DNA from 4 places in the Embleya sp. NPDC008237 genome. Region 1 is predicted to be linked to each of the others. Evidence: riboswitches for the same ligand, from Rfam matches in the RefSeq annotation. Region 1 holds a riboswitch; each other region holds the start of a gene.
What was found. Region 1 has a riboswitch for cobalamin ahead of metE (5-methyltetrahydropteroyltriglutamate--homocysteine S-methyltransferase). Riboswitches for the same ligand answer to the same signal wherever they lie in the genome.
Positions count from the first base shown of each region.

Region 2: it holds a riboswitch for cobalamin, as region 1 does, so the genes downstream of both, ACFZBU_RS09860 (ABC transporter substrate-binding protein) here and metE (5-methyltetrahydropteroyltriglutamate--homocysteine S-methyltransferase) in region 1, are expected to answer to the same signal.
Region 3: it holds a riboswitch for cobalamin, as region 1 does, so the genes downstream of both, ACFZBU_RS05600 (ribonucleoside-diphosphate reductase subunit alpha) here and metE (5-methyltetrahydropteroyltriglutamate--homocysteine S-methyltransferase) in region 1, are expected to answer to the same signal.
Region 4: it holds a riboswitch for cobalamin, as region 1 does, so the genes downstream of both, ACFZBU_RS09690 (energy-coupling factor ABC transporter permease) here and metE (5-methyltetrahydropteroyltriglutamate--homocysteine S-methyltransferase) in region 1, are expected to answer to the same signal.

Region 1 is NZ_JBIBGL010000040.1:5,589-10,575, forward strand. Features, by position in the region: gene ACFZBU_RS47415 (BtrH N-terminal domain-containing protein) at 1-554, opposite strand, end outside; cobalamin riboswitch at 968-1,134, shown strand; gene metE (5-methyltetrahydropteroyltriglutamate--homocysteine S-methyltransferase) at 1,309-3,633, shown strand; gene menC (o-succinylbenzoate synthase) at 3,787-4,896, opposite strand; gene ACFZBU_RS47430 (GNAT family N-acetyltransferase) at 4,921-4,987, opposite strand, start outside.
Region 2 is NZ_JBIBGL010000003.1:673,691-678,677, forward strand. Features, by position in the region: gene galT (galactose-1-phosphate uridylyltransferase) at 1-1,061, opposite strand, end outside; gene ACFZBU_RS09855 (DeoR/GlpR family DNA-binding transcription regulator) at 1,210-2,013, shown strand; cobalamin riboswitch at 2,209-2,446, shown strand; gene ACFZBU_RS09860 (ABC transporter substrate-binding protein) at 2,681-3,667, shown strand; gene ACFZBU_RS09865 (FecCD family ABC transporter permease) at 3,664-4,818, shown strand; gene ACFZBU_RS09870 (ABC transporter ATP-binding protein) at 4,815-4,987, shown strand, end outside.
Region 3 is NZ_JBIBGL010000002.1:551,925-556,911, forward strand. Features, by position in the region: gene ACFZBU_RS05590 (helix-turn-helix domain-containing protein) at 1-53, shown strand, start outside; gene ACFZBU_RS05595 (ribonucleotide-diphosphate reductase subunit beta) at 172-1,149, opposite strand; gene ACFZBU_RS05600 (ribonucleoside-diphosphate reductase subunit alpha) at 1,167-3,485, opposite strand; cobalamin riboswitch at 3,562-3,809, opposite strand; gene ACFZBU_RS05605 (hypothetical protein) at 4,168-4,356, opposite strand; gene mug (G/U mismatch-specific DNA glycosylase) at 4,541-4,987, opposite strand, start outside.
Region 4 is NZ_JBIBGL010000003.1:632,159-637,145, reverse strand. Features, by position in the region: gene cbiQ (cobalt ECF transporter T component CbiQ) at 1-523, opposite strand, end outside; gene ACFZBU_RS09695 (energy-coupling factor ABC transporter substrate-binding protein) at 528-896, opposite strand; gene ACFZBU_RS09690 (energy-coupling factor ABC transporter permease) at 893-1,606, opposite strand; cobalamin riboswitch at 1,634-1,844, opposite strand; gene ACFZBU_RS09685 (RDD family protein) at 2,052-2,597, opposite strand; gene ACFZBU_RS09680 (class II aldolase/adducin family protein) at 2,840-3,709, opposite strand; gene ACFZBU_RS09675 (hypothetical protein) at 4,573-4,944, shown strand.

The sequences.
Region 1 (4,987 bases):
TGCCCCTGCGGCGAGGGCGGGTTCCTCGGAGCGGTGAGGGTGAAGGAGCGGTGCTTGGCGGTCATCGGGCCGCGCGCGGCCCTGGCCCGGGCGAGGCCGGTCAGGCTCGTGGCCACCGCTCCGCCCTGCTGGTCGGTGTCCACCAGGTAGGCGAAGCGGTCGTCGTAGCCGTACATGGCGACGACGTGGCCGCCGAAGTGGACCTTCGATCCGAAGTAGTCCAGATGGTAGCTGTCGAGTTGCAACCCGACCGGTCGACCGGCGTCGATGACGGCTGTCACGTTCTCCCACGCCCTGCGGGGGGAGGCGGTTTCCCGGACCTGGAGTTCGTACCCGAGTCCGGTCGCCAGGTTTTTGGTGAGGTCGAACGGCTTGACCCGTCCCCCGAGGAAGGGGAAGCCCATGCTCTTGCTGTCCCAGTAGATGAAGGACAGGCCGGAGCCGAGGCCGAAGAGCATCGGCTCGGACAGATCGAGTCCTTGGTGACGCAGCAACACCCCCAGAGTCGTCGTCTCGCAGTGCTGCGTACCTCGGGCATCGATGTCCGTCACCATGGTCACGCCGTGTTCTCCTCGCCAGGAATCGTCAGCCGGCTCATCGGTTCTTCGTGCGGTGCCGGTTTCGCCCGACGTGTCCGCGGCTCGTGGCCGGGCCCCGCGGATGAATTCGGCGCGCACACGGGGGAGATCATGCCGCGCGCGGCCCTGCGAAGCGAGCCGGCCCCGGCCGCCGCCCGCGAAGACTTCGACGTCGCCCCGCACACCGGGATCCGCACCGCGGTTCGGCCGGCGGCCGGATCGCCGGAGTGGCGGGTCACCGGGCTCCCCGAAGGCGAGGCCGCGACCCTTTCGGGCCGCCTGCCGCACGGATGCACCGCGCCGCGCGCCGTCCACTCGGTGGACTCGCGTTCCGAACCCGCCCGCGGCCGGCTAAGCTGGCGGACGCAGTCGGTTCGCCCTGCCCGCCAGGCAGACGCGTCGCAAGAGGGAACCCGGTGTGAATCCGGGACTGCCCCGCAGCGGTGAGTGGGAACGACCGCCGTCAACAGCACTGGGCCCGCGCCGGGCCCGGGAAGCGACGGCCAGTAGGAGTCCGCCTTTTCGGTGGGCACGCCCACGAGTCCGAAGACCTGCCACTGCCCGTGCGCCGCCGAAGCGCACGGTGATCTCGGTGACCTCGTGGGCGGGTCGGCGGACAACCCGGTGGGACACGTGCGCGAGTGCGCCGAAGTGGCCCCCGCGGTTTGCCATCCCTTCGCGCCTTCGATTCGTCCCGGGATCCCGGAGACAACTCGCGAAGGAGAGTTCCGTGACCACCAAGTCCGCAGCCGCGGCAGCACGCGCCACCGTGTACGGCTACCCCCGACAGGGCCCGCGCCGAGAGCTGAAGAAGGCCATCGAGGGCTACTGGGCCGGTCGGGTCACCGCCGACGCGCTCGGCGACGCCTCGGCCGAACTGCGCCACGCCAACTGGCGTCGGCTCGCCGATGCCGGGATCCACGAGGTTCCCACCGGTGACTTCTCGCTCTACGACCACGTCCTGGACACCAGCGTGATGGTCGGCGCGATCCCGGCCCGACACCGTGCCGCCGTCGAAGCCGACGCCTTGGACGGCTACTTCGCGATGGCGCGCGGCACCCGGGATGTGGCGCCGCTGGAGCTGACCAAGTGGTTCGACACCAACTACCACTACCTGGTCCCCGAACTCGGCCCCGACACCACGTTCTCCGCGAACTCCGTCAAGCAGGTCGCCGAGTTCGCGGAGGCCACCGCGCTGGGGCTGACCGCGCGCCCGGTGCTCGTGGGCCCGCTCACCTTCCTCCTGTCCGCCAAGCCCGCACCGGGCGTTGCGGCCGACTTCCGGCCGCTGACCCTGCTGGACCGCCTGTTGCCGGTGTATGCCGAGGTGCTCGCCGACCTGCGGGCCGCCGGCGCCGAGTGGGTGCAACTCGACGAGCCCGCTCTGGTCCAGGACCGCAGCTTCGCCGAACTCAACGCCACCGCACGTGCGTACCGCGACCTGGGCGGTCGCACCGACCGACCCAGGCTGCTGGTCGCCTCGTACTTCGATCGTCTCGGCGAGGCGTTGCCGATCCTGGCCAAGGCCCCGATCGAGGGCCTCGCCCTGGACTTCACCGGTGCCGCGGCCGCCAACCTGGACGCACTGGCAGCGGTCGGCGGGCTGCCCGGCAAGCGTCTGGTCGCCGGCGTCGTCGACGGCCGCAACGTGTGGATCAACGACCTCGGCAAGTCGCTGACCGTGCTCGGCACTCTGCTGGGCCTGGCCGACCGCGTCGACGTCGCAGCCTCCTGCTCGCTGCTGCACGTACCCCTGGACGCCGACGTCGAGCACGACATCGACCCGCAGATCGCCCGCTGGCTCGCCTTCGCCCGACAAAAGACCGCGGAGGTCGTCACTCTGGCTCGCGGCCTCGGGCAGGGCACGGACACCATCGCGGCCCACCTCGCCGCCAACCGGGCCGACCTGGCCGCACGCAACGCCTCCGCCCTCACCCACGACCCCGCCGTGCGCGCCCGGGTCGCCGCGGTCACCGAGGCGGACGGCCGCCGCGACCAGCCCTACCCCGAACGAGCCGCCGCCCAACGCACCCGCCTGGGCCTGCCGTTGCTGCCCACGACCACGATCGGCTCCTTCCCGCAGACCGCCGAACTGCGCACCGCCCGCGCCGACCTGCGCGCCGGACGCATCGACGACGCGGCCTACGAGGAACGCATCGAAAACGAGATCCGCGAGGTCGTCTCCTTCCAGGAGAAGGCCGGGATCGACGTCCTGGTGCACGGCGAACCCGAACGCAACGACATGGTCCAGTACTTCGCCGAACAGCTCACCGGCTACGTGGCCACCCGACACGGCTGGGTCCAGTCGTACGGCACCCGCTACGTGCGCCCGCCGATCCTCGCCGGCGACGTCTCCCGCCCCGAGCCGATGACCGTGCGCTGGACCTCGTTCGCCCGGTCGCTGACCGACCGACCGGTCAAGGGCATGCTCACCGGCCCCGTCACCATGCTCGCGTGGTCCTTCGTCCGCGACGACCAGCCGCTCGGCGTCACCGCCCGGCAGGTCGCACTCGCGCTGCGGGACGAGGTCCGCGATGTGGAGGCCGCCGGGAGTTCGGTCATCCAGGTGGACGAGCCCGCGCTCCGCGAGACCCTGCCGCTGCGCGCGACCGACCACCCGCGGTATCTGGCCTGGGCCACCGAGGCCTTCCGCCTGACCACCTCGGGCGTACGCGCGGCCACCCAGATCCATACCCACATGTGCTACGCCGAGTTCGGCGACATCGTGCGGGCGATCGACGACCTCGACGCCGATGTGATCAGCCTGGAGGCGGCCCGCTCGCACATGCGGGTCGCCACCGAACTCGCCGCCCACGGCTACCCGCGCGAGGCCGGACCCGGCGTGTACGACATCCACTCCCCGCGCATCCCCGGTACGGACGAGGTGGTGGGCCTGCTGCGCGAGGCGCTGGCCGCGATCCCCGCCGAGCGCCTGTGGGTCAACCCCGACTGCGGCCTCAAGACCCGCGACTGGCCCGAGGTCCGCGCCTCGCTGGAGAACCTGGTCGCGGCGGCCCGTGAGGTGCGCACGACCCTCCCCGGTCCGCTCTCCTGACCTGGGCCGTGTCCGGCGGACACGGCCCAGGGGTCGCCGGGGCGAGACCTTGCGGTCCCGGCCCGGCGGCCCCTCCGCGACCTGCTTCCTGTGGACCTCGCGTTTCACTCGGCTACGAGCCGACCCGCGGCCTCCGGGTCCGAACGCGCGCGGTCACATCGCGATCCATTCGCTCGACGTGGTCACCTCGTCGAGGACGTCGGCAAGGGGCTCGACGCCCAGGCCGGGGCCGGTGGGGACGTCGAGGTGCCCGTCGGAGAGGACGAAGGGCTTCGTGAGGTCGGTGGCGAAGTATCGGCTGGAGCCGGAGGTGTCGCCCGGGAGGGTGAAGCCGGGCAGGGCGGCCAGCGCCACGTTGGCGGCGCGACCGATGCCGGTCTCCAACATCCCGCCGCACCAGACGGGGATACCGTGGGCGCGCGCGAGGTCGTGAATGCGGCGGGCTTCGAGATAGCCGCCGACGCGGCCCGGTTTGATGTTGACGACGGAACAGGCGCCGAGGGATATGGCCGCCGCGGCGTCGGCGGCGGACCTGATGGATTCGTCCAGGCAGATCGGGGTGCGCAGCAGCTTGGCCAGTGCGGCGTGCTGGACCATGTCGTCGTTGGCCAAGGGCTGTTCGATCAGTTGCAGCCCGAAGTCGTCGAGCCCGGCGAGGTGTTGCGCATCCGACAGCGTGTAGGCGGCGTTGGCGTCGACCTGCAGGAGCAGATCGTCACCGAAACGTTCGCGCACGGCACGTACCGGGCCGAGATCCCAGCCGGGCTCGATCTTCAGCTTGATCCGGACGTAGCCCTCGGCGATGTACCCCTCCACGGCGTCGAGGAGTTCGGGCACGGAGTCCATGATCCCGACCGAGACACCGCACGGGACCCGCTCCCGAACGGCACCCAGGTAGGAGCCGAAGGATTCACCGGCACTGCGGAGCCCGGCGTCCAACACCGCCGTCTCCAGCGCGGACTTCGCCATCCGGTGGCCGGTGAAGGGCTTCAGGACACGTGCCACCGCGTGCACGTCCAGACCGTCCCTCGGCAAGGCGGGAATGAGGAACCTGCGCAGGACGTGCCGGGCACTGTCGACGTACTCGGAGGAATAGCGCGGCTCGGACATGGCCCCGCACTCGGCCCAGCCCTCGTGGTCGGCGGTGACGACGCGGACCAGCAGCACATCGCGGCTGGTCTCCACACCGAAGGAGGTACGGAACGGCGCGACGAGCGGCATCGCGATCCGACGCAGCTCGATGCCGGAAATCTTGGTCTTCACGACTGGTGGCTCCTCTGCGGGCGGTCAGGCATGGGTTGTGGTGCGTTGGACCACGTATCGGCGGCGTTCGTGGAAGCCGATGACACGGGCA
Region 2 (4,987 bases), on a different contig from region 1:
CCGGCAAGGTACTTCAGCTTGCCCGGTGCCCGTCGAATCGAGAAAAGTTCCAGGTGGAGCGCGAAGTCGACCCGGCCCGAGCGGACCGGCGCCTGCTGCCAGGCGGCGATGTACGGCGCGGGCTCGCCGTCGAAGAGGCGGTCGAAGCGGCCGAGCAGATCCAGGTACATCGGGCCGAACTCGGCGCGCGCGGCCTCCTCCAGCGCGAGCAGGTCCGGCACCCGGCGGTTCGGGTACAGGTGCACCTCGTACGGCCAGCGCGCGGCGGCGGGCACGAACGCGGTCCAGTGCTCGCCCTCGGCCACGATCCGCGATCCGTCGGCCCGCTCCGCGGCGAGCACGTCCTCGAACAGGTTGCGACCGGTGCGGTGCCGGTGCGCGGCCGTGCTCGCGATCATCGTGGCCGTGCGCGGGGTGACGAACGGGTAGGCGTAGATCTGCCCGTGCGAGTGCGGCAGCGTGACGCCGATCTCCCGGCCGCGGTTCTCGAAGCAGTACACCTGCTCGACGCCGGGCAGCGCGGACAATTCGGCGGTGCGGTCGGTCCACGCGTCCAGTACCAGGCGCACCCGCTCGGGGGTGAGGTCCTTGAAGGACGCGTCGTGCTCGGGGGTGAAGCACATCACCTCGCACCGTCCGCCGGACGGCCGGCTCGGGAACGGGTCGTGGTCCCAGCCGGGCTCGGGCCGCCCGGCCGCAGCGCCGCCGGCAACGGGTGTCGAAGGGTCCTGGCCTGCCCGGCCGGAGGTCGAGGACCCGGACATCGACGGGAAGCGGTTCTCGAAGACGACGACCTCGTAGTCGGCCTCGGCGACCTCGGTGGCCCGCTCGGGCGTGGACGGGCACAGCGGGCACGCGTCGGCGGCGGGCAGGTGGGTCCTGGTCTGCCGGTGCGAAGCGACCACGACCCACTCGTCGAGCAGTCGGTCGTAGCGCATCTCGGAGCCACTGACCACGGGGGCGAGATCACGCGGATCGACGGCGGTGCGGACCGCGTCGTCCCGCGTGTCGTAGTAGACGATCTCGCGACCGTCGGCCATGACGGCCTGCGTCTTCTTCATGTATTCAATCTTGCGAAGCTTTCCAAAACTTGTCAATCAGAAAGTCGTAGCGCCCAGGACGCTTGCCATTTCTGCCGTCCCGGACGCCATCCGCCCGGGACCACCTGCGGTTTGACAAGTTTCGGAAGGTGTCCGCAAGATGGCGGCCATGCCTGACGACGACACCGACGGTCTGCCCGCCGAGGGCCGCCGCGCCCGGATGGCCGCGACGATCGCGGATCGAGGCTTCGCCAAGGTCACCGACCTGGCCGAGGCGTTCGGCATCTCGCGCGTGACGGTCCGGGCCGACCTGGAGGTGCTGGAGCGCCAGGGCCGGCTGCGCCGAGTCCGCGGCGGCGCCATGTTCACCGGTCGCGATCCCCGGGTCGAGCCGTCCTTCGAGGAGGCGCTGACCTCGGCATCACCCGCGAAGACGCTGATCGGGCAGGCTGCCGCGGCGCTGGTGTCGCCGTCCGAGAGCGTGGTCCTGGACGTGGGTACGACCACCACGTTCGTGGCCCGGGCCCTGGTGGACCGCGACGACCTGCGCGACCTCGTGGTGTTCACCAACGGGCTGACCATCGCCCTGGAGCTGGAGCGGGCCATCCCCCGGTTCTCGGTCGTGGTCACCGGCGGCACCCTGCGGCCGTTGCAGCATTCCCTGATCAATCCGCTCGGCGACCACATCCTGGAGCGCATCCACGCCGACACGGTCTTCCTCGGCTGCAACGGCGTGCACCCCACGGGCGGCATCACCAACGTGAACCTGCCCGAGGCCGAGGCCAAGCGGGCGATGTTGCGGGCGGCCGGGCGTCGGGTCGTGGTCGCCGACGGGTCGAAGCTGGGTCGGGTCGAACTCGCCGAGGTATGCCCGCTGGCGGACATCGACCTGCTGATCACCAGCGGACCGGCCGACCCGGACACGCTCGACGCGCTGCGCGACGTGGGGCTGGAGATCCTGGTCGCCGAGTAGCGGCCGAAGCGACGGGCGGCGCCACGGGCTCCGGGCCACTCGGTCGGGGCGACCTCGCCCGGGCCGACCTCGCGCGGATCGGCCCGCCCCGAACCGCCTCGCCCGCCGATCCGGATCGGGCCGATCCAAGCCCCGGTGCCCCTGCTTGCGGCGACCCGCGCGGCCCCCTCGGTCGGCCGCCGAATCGACCATGGTTAGGCTGCCCTTGCGAACGGTTCACCCGGCTTCGACCGATTCCGGGTGTCGCAAGAGGGAATCCGGTGCGAATCCGGAACTGCCCCGCAGCGGTAAGTGGGAACGAAAGTCGCCATCACGCACTGGGCCCGGTGATACGGGATCCGGGAAGCGGCGACCGGTAGGAAATCCGGCCACACCCGTGGCGATCGGAACCCGCCCACGAGTCCGAAGACCTGCCGTCGCCCGCGTTCGCCTCGCGCACGCGGACTTCCGGGACCTCGCGGGCGGGTCCGTCGGACGACGGCGCCGCACGGTGTCCGCCGCCGCGCTCCCTCCCGAGTTCCCCGACGAGGACTCGCAAGGGAGAGCTTCGACGATGCCGACACGAATGTGGACACGGACGCCGATACCGGGGCGGACACGGACGCCGATTCCGAGGCGGACACCTGGGCGGATACGGACGCCGATGCCTGGGCGGATACCGACCCCGATGCCCCGCACCCGCACGTGGGCCGCCGCGGTTGCCGCGCTCGCGCTGTTCGCGACCGCGTGCGGCGGTGCGGTGCAGGACAAGAAGCCGAGCGCGCCCGCGCCCGTCGCCTACAAGCCGTACACCGACGCCGACAACTGCGGCGTCACCACGACCTACGACCGGCCGCCGCAACGCGCCGCCACGCTGACCTCGAACGCCACCGAGCTGATGCTCGAACTGGGGCTGGCCGACCGAATGGTGGGCACCGCGTACCTCAAGGGCCGCACCATCGGCGACAGGTACAAGGAGGCGTACGCGCGCATCCCGGTGCTCGCCGACGCGCAGCCCTCACTGGAGAAACTGCTCGAAGCCACGCCGGACTTCGTCTACTCGGGCTACCCCGACGGCTTCTCGGAGTCGTCCGGCCACACCCGCGCCCGGCTCGGCGAGCTGAACGTCAGGACCCACCTCAACCCCGAGGGCTGCGCCAAGGCGCCGGTCACCTTCGACCGGCTCTACGACGAACTCCGCTCCATCGGCGGCATCTTCGGCGTCCCCGAGCGTGCCGAACACTCGGTCGCCGAACTGCGCCGACGGCTGGACGCGGTCACCGCGCGGCTCGCGGGCACGACACCGGTCAAGGTGTTCGTGTACAACTCGGGCGCCGACGCCGCGCAGACCACGGGCGGCAACTCGATGCTCGACGAGATCATCACCCGCGCCGGCGGCACCAACGTGTTCGCCGATCTGAACGAGCGCTGGACCAAGGTCTCCTGGGAACAGGTGGCCGAACGCAAGCCGGACGTGGTGCTGATCTACGACTACGTGACGCCGTCGGTGGAAGCCAAGATCAGCACACTCAGGGCCGTTCCCGTACTCGCCGACGTACCCGCACTGCGCGCGAACGCCTTCCCGGTGGTCTCGCTGTCCGTCGCCCAGCCCGGACCGCGCTCCGTGGACGCGGTCGAGGAACTCGCGAAGCAGCTGCACCCCGACCGGTCATGACGATCGATCGGGACCCGACGGCGGTACGGGTCGCCATCCTGCGCGGCGGCCCGCCGGCGGTGCCGGGCCCGGGCCGCCCGGTCGACGTGCCGGGCGGCCGGGTACGGCTCCCGCTGGTGGTCGGTGCCCTGCTCGTGGCGCTGTTCGCGGCGGCGACGGCCGGGCTGCTGGTGGGATCGGTGCCCGTGCCGTGGTCGGAGACGTGGCGCATCCTCGCGCATCGGATCGGCGGCGACGCGTGGGTGCAACCGTCCTGGAGCCGCGCCCACGACCTGATCATCGCCGACACCCGACTGCCCAGGGTGCTGCTCGCGGCGGTCGTCGGCGCGACGCTGGCCGTGGTGGGCATGGTGATCCAGGCGATCGTGCGCAACCCGCTGGCCGGGCCGGACGTGCTCGGCGTCTCCGCCGGCGCGGCCGGCGGCGCGGTCCTGGTGATGCGCTGGGGCGTGGCGTCGGTCGGCGGCCTGTCGCTCGGCGCGCTCACCCTCAACGCGGCCGCGTTCGCCGGCGGCCTGCTCACCCTGCTCGTGGTGTTCTCGGTGGCCCGCTCCGGCGGCCGGGTCACCGCGGTACGGCTGGTCCTGGCCGGGGTCGCGGTCAGCGCCGTGTTGTCCTCGCTGACCAGCCTGCTCGTGCTCACCTCACCGGATCCGCAACTCGCCGCCCAGGTGCTGTTCTGGACGCTGGGCGGCTTCGGCGCGGCCCGCTGGACGCTGCTGCTCGTACCGGCCCTCGCGCTCGCGCTCGGCCTGGTCGTACTGCTCCTCCAGGCACGCAACCTCAACCTGCTCCTGGCCGGCGAGGAGAGCGCCGCGGCGCTCGGTCTGGACGTCCAGCGGTTCCGGCAGGGGATGTTCCTGCTCGCCGCGGTGCTCACCGGGGTCGTGGTCGCGGTCAGCGGGGTGATCGGCTTCGTCGGCCTGATGTTGCCGCACGTGGTCCGGCTGCTGGTCGGCGCCGACCATCGGCGGGCGCTGCCGGTGGCCGCGCTGCTCGGCGCGGTGTTCGCGATCTGCGCGGACCTGGTGGCGCGTACGGTGCTCGCCCCGCAGGAGTTGCCGGTGGGCATCGTGACCTCGCTGGTGGGCGGCCCGTTCTTCGTCTGGCTGCTGCGCCGGGACGCGCGCCGGGAAGCGGGCGCGCGATGAGCGGACCCGCGGCGCGCCTGGTCCTGGACGAGGTCACCTTCGCCGTCGGCGACCGGGCTCTGGTGGACGCGGTGTCGCTGACCGTGCTGCCCGGCGAGGTGGTCGGCCTGCTCGGTCCCAACGGCAGTGGCAAATCGACCCTGCTGCGCAGCGTGTACCGGGTGAACCG
Region 3 (4,987 bases), on a different contig from region 1:
CCGACGAGGCCACGGCCGCGGCATTGCGCCGCCGGGCGGCCGAACGCTCGTGAGCGAAGCCCGTTCCCCCTACCGCCGGCGCGTCGGCCGCACGGCGGGAGAACGCGAAACCGCCGTGCCGTCCCGGAAGGGGGACGGCACGGCGGCCTCGTCGAGCACGACGCCTCGGGCTCAGAAGTCCTCGTCGAAGGACACCGAGCCGGTGACCGCGACCTGGTAGGCGGAGACCCGCCGCTCGAAGAAGTTCGAGAGTTCCTGTACGTCCTGGAGCTCCATGAATCCGAACGGGTTCGCCGAGCCGTAGACCGGGGCCATGCCCAGCTGGGCCAGCCGGCGGTCGGCCACGTGCTCCAGGTAGGAGCGCATGTCCGTGACCGTCATCCCGGACACGCCGCCCTGGAGCAGGTCCTCGGCGAACGCCGTCTCCGCCTCGACCGCCTCGGCCAGCATGCGCCGGACGTCCTCGGCGAGTTCGTCGTCGAACAGGTCGGGCTCCTCGGCCCGCACCGTCTCCACCACGGCGAAGGCGAAGTCCATGTGTGCCGACTCGTCGCGGAAGACCCAGTTGGTCCCCGAGGCGAGCCCGTTGAGCAGGCCGCGCGAGCGCAGGAAGTACACGTAGGCGAAGGCGCCGTAGAAGAACAGGCCCTCGATGCACGCCGCGAAGCAGATCAGGTTGAGCAGGAACTGCCGCCGGTCCTCCCGCGATTCGAGCCGGTCCAGGCCCATCGCCGAGTCGATCCAGCGGAAGCAGAACTCCGCCTTGCGCCGGATCGACGGGATGTGCTCGACCGCGGCGAACGCCTGCTCGCGCTCCTCGTGGTCGGGCATGTAGGTGTCGAGCAGGGTCAGGTAGAACTGCACATGGACGGCCTCTTCGAAGAGTTGCCGCGACAGGTACAACCGGCCCTCGGGCGAGTTGATGTGCCGGTACAGGTTCAGCACCAGGTTGTTCGCCACGATCGTGTCACCGGTCGCGAAGAACGCGACCAGGCGCTGCACGAGGTGCCGCTCCGCCGGGCTGAGCTTGTCCAGGTCGGCCAGGTCGCTGTGCAGGTCGACCTCTTCGACCGTCCACGTGTTGCGGATCGCCGCGCGGTACTTCTCGTAGAAGTCCGGATACCGCATCGGGCGCAGCGTGAGGTTCATTCCGGGATCGAGCAGGCTCACGTGCACGCCTCACAGGCTTCGGGGTTCTCCAGCGAGCACGCGATGACCTCCAGGTCGGAGATCTCCTCGACCGGCGCGGCCGAGGCCTGCGCCGGCACGGTCGCCTGCTGGATCCGCGTCGCGGGGCGCGAGCGCAGGTAGTACGTGGTCTTGAGACCGGTGGACCACGCGTAGCGGTACATCGAGGACAGCTTGCCGATGGTCGGGTCGGCCATGAACAGGTTCAGCGACTGCGACTGGTCGATGTACGGCGAGCGGGCCGCCGCCAGGTCGATCAGCGCGCGCTGCGGCAGCTCCCACGCGGTGCGGTACAACTCGCGCACGTCCTCGGGGAGTTCGGCGATGCCCTGGACCGAGCCCTCGGCGCGCTTGATCCGGTCGCGGACCTCGGGGGTCCACAGGCCGCGGGCCTTGAGCTCGCGCACCAGGTACGCGTTGATCTGGAGGAACTCGCCGGACAACGTCTCGCGCTTGAACAGGTTCGACACCTGCGGCTCGATGCACTCGTAGGCGCCCGCGATCGAGGCGATGGTCGCGGTCGGTGCGATCGCCACGAGCAGCGAGTTGCGCAGGCCGTGTTCGGCGACCCGGTCGCGCAGCGCATCCCAACGCTTGGTTTGGGTCGGCTGGACGCCCTCCCACAGGTCGGGCTGGAGCCGACCGCGCGCGGCGTGCGTCTGGGCGTAGGCGGGGTGCGGGCCATGTACCTCGGCGAGCGCCGAGGAGGTCTCCAACGCGGTGAGGTAGATCTCCTCGGAGATCAGCGTGGACAGTTCGCGTGCCTCGACCGAGTCGAACGGCATGCCGAGCGTGAAGAACACGTCCTGCAGGCCCATCAGACCCAGGCCCACCGGGCGCCAGCGCGGGTTGGACGCGGCGGCCTGGTCGGTCGGGTAGTAGTTGATGTCGATGACCCGGTCCAGGAAGACCACAGCGGTGCGAACCGTCGCGCGCAGCTTGTCCCAGTCCATGCCCTCGCCGGCGACCACGTGCGCGCCGAGGTTGACCGAGCCGAGGTTGCACACGGCCGTCTCGCCGTCGCTGGTGACCTCCAGGATCTCGGTGCACAGGTTGGACAGGTGCACCACGTTGCCCGGCTCCGCGGCCTGGTTGCAGGTGCGGTTGGCCGCGTCCTTGAAGGTCATCCAGCCGTTGCCGGTCTGCGCGAGCGTGCGCATCATCCGGGCGTACAGGTCGCGCGCGGGCATCTGCCGGACGAACCGGCCGTCCCGCTCGGCGGCTTCGTAGACCCGGTCGAACTCGGCGCCCCACAGATCGGGCAGTTCGGGCAGCTCGTTCGGGTCGAACAGCGACCAGACGCCGTCCTCCTGGACCCGGCGCATGAACAGGTCCGGCACCCAGTTGGCCAGGTTGAGGTTGTGCGCGCGGCGCGCGTCCTCACCGGTGTTCTCGCGCAGTTCGAGGAACTCCAGGATGTCCGGGTGCCACGTCTCCAGGTACACGCAGGCCGCGCCCTTGCGCCGGCCGCCCTGGTTGACCGCGGCCACCGACGAGTCGAGCGTCTTGAGCCACGGCACGATGCCGTTGGAGTGCCCGTTGGTGCCGCGGATCAGCGAGCCGCGCGAACGCACCCGCGACCATGCCACGCCGATGCCGCCGGCGAACTTCGACAGCCGGGCGATCCGCCCGTACATGTCGTAGATCGACTCCAGCTCGTCCTTGGGCGAGTCGAGCAGGTAGCACGAGGACATCTGGGTGTGCACCGTGCCGGAGTTGAACAGCGTCGGTGAGCTGGGCAGGTAGGCGAGCGAGGACATCAGCCGGTAGAAACCGATCGCCTCGCCGGGCTCCCGGGCCAGGCCGCACGCCACCCGCAGCAGGAAGTGCTGCGGCGTCTCGACCACCTTGCGCGAGACCGGGTGGCGCAGCAGGTAGCGGTCGTACACGGTGCGCAGGCCGAAGTACTCGAACCTGCGGTCGCCTTCGGCGTCCACGGCGGCGTCCAGCTCGGCGGCGTGCTTCGCGACGAACGCCGCGGTCTCCGCGCCGATGACGCCCTCCCGGCGACCGAGCGCGATGCCGGCGCTGAACGAGGTGACGCCGGCCGCCAGGGCCTCTTCCGCGATCCGGCCGGCGAGCAGGCGCGCGGCGAGCCGCGAGTAGGCGGGCTCCTCGGCGATCAGCTCGGCCGCGGTGCGCACCGCCAGGTCCGCGGCGGCGCCCTTGTCCGCGCCCTCGTTCAGGCCCGCGACGACCCGGCGGACGACCCGATCCGGATCGACCTCCGGCAGATCGCGCGCCTGGGTGCGCACCAGGGTTGCCAGTTGGTCCTCGGGGCTTTCGTCGATCCGCATCCGGGTCGCGCCCACGCTGTCCACAACGGTCACGTGCTCTCTCCTCGCGAGCTCGTACGTACAGGTGACCCCGCGCCCGAAGGCACGGGCAGCCGGCAGGTATTCGGACTCGCGGGCATGCCGGGGCACCGCCGGGCACGGCGTGCTCGGCGGGCCGCGGAGTACCTAGTGGTCGTCGCTTCCCGAATGTCTCTCGACGTTCGGCGCTCCATGACGACGTTCGTTCCCGCTCACCGCTGCGGGGCAGTTCCGGCTTCACACCGGATTCCCTCTCGCGTCGCCCTTCCCCTGAGGGAACGGCGAACCAGCTGCGTCGCAGAGCATATATGTAGTGGCGGGGTGGTCGTTGCACCCCCAGGTGTTGTGTCGTGTCGCGGTTCTCGGCGTACCACGGATCGCCACCGGCGGGCCCGCCACCGGCGGTGCGGCCCCCGGGGCACCGGGTGCGGCGGTGCCCTGCGGGCGGTGTGGGACCGGCTCCCGCCGGATGCCCGGCACGACGGTACTCGCGTGCACCGCGTCGAGCGGTCGCGCGACACGCCGGCGGCGCGGTGTCGTGGGGCCTGCCGCATCCGCCGCGAGGGCGGCGGCCGGGGCGACCCGAGAACGGGTCTCCGCGCCGCGCCCGGCGGGCGGCGGAGGCGGTCGGGCGGTCCGCCGCGGGCGCGGGCGGTGCGCGGGCTCAGGGACGGCCGGTCCGCGGCCCGGAGTACGGCGGGCGGGCGTGTCGGGCCGGGCGGTCGTGCGGTCGGTCCACCGCTCCCGGCACCTCCCGACCCGAGTCGCGCCACTCCGCGACCAACGCCTCGTAGACGGGGGTCTCGATCGTCTCGGTGGGCCACGGCCCGAACGGGGCCCGCAGGATCTTCATGCCGACCCAACCGCGCGAGGGGGCGTGAAGTAACCACCAACCGGGTGATGCCACTCGGTCGGTTGACGTATCGACTCGGATACAGGTAGCCGAAACGGTCCCGACTCGCCCGGGAACCCGGGCTCCGGGCATCGGGCATCGGCGGACGGCGTGCCGTCGCGCGGGACCACCGGCCCCGGCCGCCTCATGCCGGCGGCGCGGCGCCCCGCCCCTCGGGACCCGCCGGGGCTTCCGGAGCCGCTCGGCGCTCGGCGGCCCCGTCCGCGCCCGAGGAGTCCGGATCGCTCGCCGCCCGGAGTTCGGCGAACGCCTCGCCCAGCGCCGCCGCCGTCCAGTGCGCGTTCAGGCCGCTCGGGTTCGGCAGCACCCAGATCCCGGTGTCGCCGATCGTCTCGTGCTGCCGGCCGACCACCGCCTTCGGCCGGCCGAAGCCGGTCCGGTACGCGCCGATGCCCAACACCGCCAGCCAGGCCGGTCGGTACCGGTGCACCCTGGCCGTGAGCGCCGCGCCGCCCGCGATGTACTCGTCCTTGGTCAACTCGTCCGCGCGGGCGGTGGTGCGGGCCACCACGTTGGTGATGCCGAGACCGAGCGCGAGCAGCTCGTCCTGCTCGGTCGGAGCGAGCAGGCG
Region 4 (4,987 bases), on a different contig from region 1:
CCCGACGGGTGCGATGGCCCAGCCGGCCGGCCTGCGCCTGGTTGATCCTCGCGGTCGTGTCGTAGAGCACGAACAACATCCGGTACATCACCGCCGCGACGTCCACCACGGCGGCCGGGACACCCACCCGGGTCAGCCGGGGCAACACGTCCGACAGCGGCGTGGTGAACGCGAACAGCAACATCGCGAGGCCGGCGGCACCGGAGCGGGCGAGCAACTCGGCCGCGTGGCGCGGTCCGTCCTCGGCCCACCCGACGCCGTCCGCGCCGATGCTCACGAGCAGCGTCAGGGCGCCGGTGGCGGCGAAGCCGAGCGGGGCGCGGGCGGCCCGCCACAACCGCCGGGCGGGCACCTTGGCGAACCCGAACGCGACGACCAGGACGGTCCCGGCGACCAGGACCGCGCCCGGCCACGGCGGCAGCGCGACCGCGCAGCCGAGCAGCCCGAAGGAGAGCACGGCCTTGTCGGCCGGGTGGCGGCGGCGCCACGAACTCGCGTGCGCCGCCGCATCGATCGGCAACACGGGATCAGCGACCCGGGGCCGATACCGGTGCCTCGGCGGCGGCGTCCGCCGGCTCGTCGGGTGTGTCCGCGGCCTCGGGCGCGAGTCGGCGACGGGTGCGCTTGACGCCGAACACGTAGCCGACCACGCCTGCGCCGACTGCGGCCTGCAACGCGAACAGGCCGGACTCGATCTCGCCGGACGGCGGTTCGTACAGCGGGCTGAACCACGGTTCGTAGTCCGGGTCGTTCTCGGTGATCGCGGTCTCGGCCTGGGTGTCGGAGCCCGCGAACGGCTCGTCCTTGTGGTCGCCCATCCCGAACACCACGGGCAGCGCCGCGAGCAGCACCACGGCCAGCACGATCAGCAGGTTGATCTTCGTCGAGCGCTTCACTTGGTCTTCTCCTCCTCGCGCGCGACCCGCGCGTCGGTGACCACACCGAGGCGGATCAGGTCGCCTCGGCTGGACTGCCGCAGCAAGCGCACGACCAGGACGGTCAGCAGACCCTCACTGATCGCCAGCGGGATCTGGGTGAGCGAGAAGATGCCGCCGAACTTGGCCAGGGCGCCGGGGAATCCGCTGTCGGGGTCGGGGAAGGCGAGGGCCAGTTGCACGCTTGTCACGCAGTACGTGCTCAGGTCCGCGACGAACGCGCCCAGGAACACCGCGACATCCAGCGGCATGGTGCCGCCGCGTCGATCGAGTAGTGAGCGGGCCAGTCGATAGGCGCCGTAACCCGCCCACGGGCCGACGATCGCCATCGAGAACGCGTTCGCGCCGAGTGTGGTCAGCCCGCCGTGCGCCAGCAACAACGCCTGGAAGAGCAGGGTGATCGTGCCCAGCACGGCCATGATCGGTGGTCGGAACAGGATGGCGCCCAGTCCGGTACCGGTGGGATGCGAGCAACTCCCGGTGACGGAGGGGATCTTCAGTGCGGACAGCACGAACGAGAACGCGCCGGACGCGCCCAGCAGCAGGGTGTTCTCGGGGCGGTCGCGTACCTCGCGGGTGAGCGCGCGGGCACCGTGGACGACGAACGGGGTCGACGCGACGCCCCAGGCGACGGCGTGTTCCCAGGGCAGATAGCCCTCGGCGATATGCATGAGGAAGGGTCCCTCTCCAACACCTCGTGGACGGACGATCGCCGTGGCCGGTCTCCTGGCTGACGGGTCGTACGTTCACGTCTCCGCCTTCCCGGGGCCGCGCAAGCGGTCCCAGTGGCTTCCCCGAGACGACGAATCAACGTTTTCGCGGGGGTGGAGGAGAACTTCCCGATCACAGTGGCGAGGGCCGCGCCGGCATCGAACCGGCTTCCCGAACACCACGGCGAGCCGACACTAGTGGTCGGATGGACATGGCGACAAGGTGGCTTTTGCAAACCGTGCGCAAGACCACAAGATGGGCGGAGCGGCCGATCAATAGCCGCATTCCGGAAACGGGCCGCAGCTGTCCTGGCCTTGCGCGCACTCGCGCGGTCCACGATCCGGGGCGGCCCGCGGGAGGGCGACCCGGGTCGCAGGCGGCGCGGACGAGTGCCGTGCGGCCGGCTCAGTCCAGGCCGGGGCCGCGGCCGCGGACGACCAGGGTGCCCGCCACCCGATCGCCGACCCGCTGCCGTCGCTCGCTGCCGAGCACCGCGGTCAGCCCGATCGCGCCGAGTGCGAACGCGTCGACGGCCAACAGCAGCCAGCGGATCCCGAGTTGGCGCCGGCCGGCACGTCCGCCGGACACGTCCACGACGCGGATGCCGAACACCTGCATGCCCCACGTGCGCCCGTCGTGCTCGGCGGGACGCAGCACCCAGTACCAGAACAGGATCGCGACCGCGACGACGATCACGCCGGCGGTGATCGTCGTGGTCAGCGGACCGCTGCGGATCGAGCCGTCGGGGTGCGTGGGCAGCAGGACGAACAGGAACATCGCGGCTCCGGGCAACAGCGCGGAGGCCACCACGTCCACCAGGAACTGGCCGATTCGGCGCCACAGCACCGAGGGGACGAGCGGGCTCTCGACCGCGGGCAGCCACAGTCGGGCACCCGACCGGGCGGGACGTGCCGAGCGCGCGAAGTGCTGCGGAAGGCTCCGTTCGTACATGTCCTTGTACTTTCCGCTACCGGGCGAGTTGACTCCCGGCGCGGCCGGATATCGCAGAGATTGCGCCCGGTCGGCGGACATGGAGGCCGACCGGACACGGAGGGGAGGCGGGCGGTCACCGGAATCGACCGGAGGACGTCGTTCGATGACCCGAAGCCGAGTCGTGCGGTGCCGCGCCGCGCCGTATCGAGCCGAGCCCGCGCCGCGACGCGGCGGACGTGGTCCGGCGCGGCGCCGGCCGATCAGGGCGTCATCGGACCGTCCGCCCCGAACAGGTCCGGCTCGGAGCGGCTGATCACGTCGTACAGCGGCTTGTAGTTGATCCAGGCCACCGTGTCGTTGCCCAGCTGTTCGCGGGTCAGCCGGGCGTTCTCCGGCGAGATCGGCTTGAGTTCGCCGGCCGCCTGGGCGAGCAGCTGCACCTGGCAGGAGCGCTCCATGGTGATGAACCACCACGCCGCGGCGTCGACCGACTGCCCGACCGTGAGCAGGCCGTGATTGCGCAGGATCAGCGCCTTGCGCGGGCCGAGCGTCTCGGCGATCCGGCGGCCCTCCTCGGCGTCGAGCACGACACCCGCGTAGTCGTCGAACAGCTCGTGGTCCTCGTAGAAGGGGCACACGTCCTGGGTGATCGGTTCGAGCCTGATGCCGAGCGCGGAGATCGCCCGCCCGTGCACGGAGTGGCTGTGCGCCGCCGCGACCACGTCCGGGCGGGCCGCGTGGATCTGCGAGTGGATCGCGAACGCGGCCTGGTTGACGTGGAATCGACCCTCGACGACCTGCCCCTCGTGGTTGACCAGGATCAGGTCGTCCACGGTGATGTGCTTGAACGACATCCCGAACGGGTTGACCCAGAAGTGATCGGTGAGCTCCGGGTCGCGTGCGGTGATGTGCCCGGCCACGCCCTCCTCGAAGCCGAAGCGGCCGAACAGTCGCAGCGCGGCGGTCAAGCGTTCCTTGCGGTGCCGGCGCTCCTGCTCGACGGTCTCGAAGGTGGGCGGCAGCGCGAAGCTCAGGTCCGCCGGCGATACCGGCCGCGGCGGGGTCGGCCGCGGCGGGGTCACCCGCCCTGCCTGCACGTCCTGGGCTTGCTGCGCATCGGTGCCGGACATGTCCATCTCCTCGGACTCGGGTCGCGCGGGACTTCGGCCGACGCTACCGGCGAGTCACATCCGGGGACAGCCCTCGGTGGACGCGCCTTCGCACGAAGCCGCGGATTCTAGCGACCCACGGTCGTCCGGGTCGGGTTTCCGGGAATTAAGCGAATATTGCCCGCAGTCCGCTTCGGGCTGCTTCTACGCTGCCGTTCAGCGAGTCCGGGAGGTCGAGTTCGAAGCAGTCGAACTCGAATTCACCGGGCCCGCACGACGATGCACACATTTGCAGGCGACGGGCGAGTTGCGGGCGGCGCACAGTTGCGGGCGATGCGCATGTGTCACCGGCCACGCGCCGTCGCGGCGACATACGAAGTCGCCGGCGACGCGCGGAAGTCGGCGCACAAAAGATGGAAGGGGCGCGTGACGTGAGCGACGGGGGCGAGAATTCGACGGAGGTCGTCGGTATCGGCGCCCGGGCACCCGCGGGGCCCGGGTTCGGCCGCGCCGATCCGGGGCCGTCCCGGGCCAGGGCGGACCGGGCCCGGGCGGACCCGGGCCGGCGGGGGCCGCTCGCGCCGGGTTCGACGCCGCGCAGCCCGATGGCGAGGAGCCGGCCGGAGATGGCACAACCCCCGAGGCGGTCGCGGCCGTCCCGACGCAGATCAGGCGGCCCGCCGGCCGGGTCCGACACCGAGCGGGGTGCTGTGACCGAGGCGGATGTCATCGCAACAATCGAGGCCGATCCGCACGTGGCGGGCGATGCCGAACCGATCGAGCCCGCTCCGGTCGCCATGCCTGCCCCGGGGATCGCACCGCCCGAGGACGAGCCCGTCGGAGTCCACCGGAAAGCCGCACCGCCGATCGCCTCGGAGGCAATCATGGCCAATATGGAAACGGCCCTCAAGGAAGCAATGACGATCGAGGGCGCCGTGGGTGTGGCCCTGGTCGATTACACCAGCGGAATGGCGCTGGGAATTCTCGGCGGCAGCAAGGAACTCGACCTGAATGTGGCCGCCGCCGGAAACACCGACGTGATGCGCGCCAAGATGCGCACGATGGAGATGTTGCACCTCGGCGATCAGATCGAGGACGTCCTGATCACGCTCGGCAAGCAATACCACGTGATTCGGCCGCTGAGCGGGCGGGCCGGGAAGGGCCTGTTCCTGTACCTCGTGCTGCTGAAGGACCGCGCCAATCTCGCGCTGGCCCGACACAGCCTCAAGCGTATCGAGGAGGAGATCGAGGTCTGAGTTCGCGCTCCGCCGACGCGCCGAGGCGCGCCGTCGGGGCGCG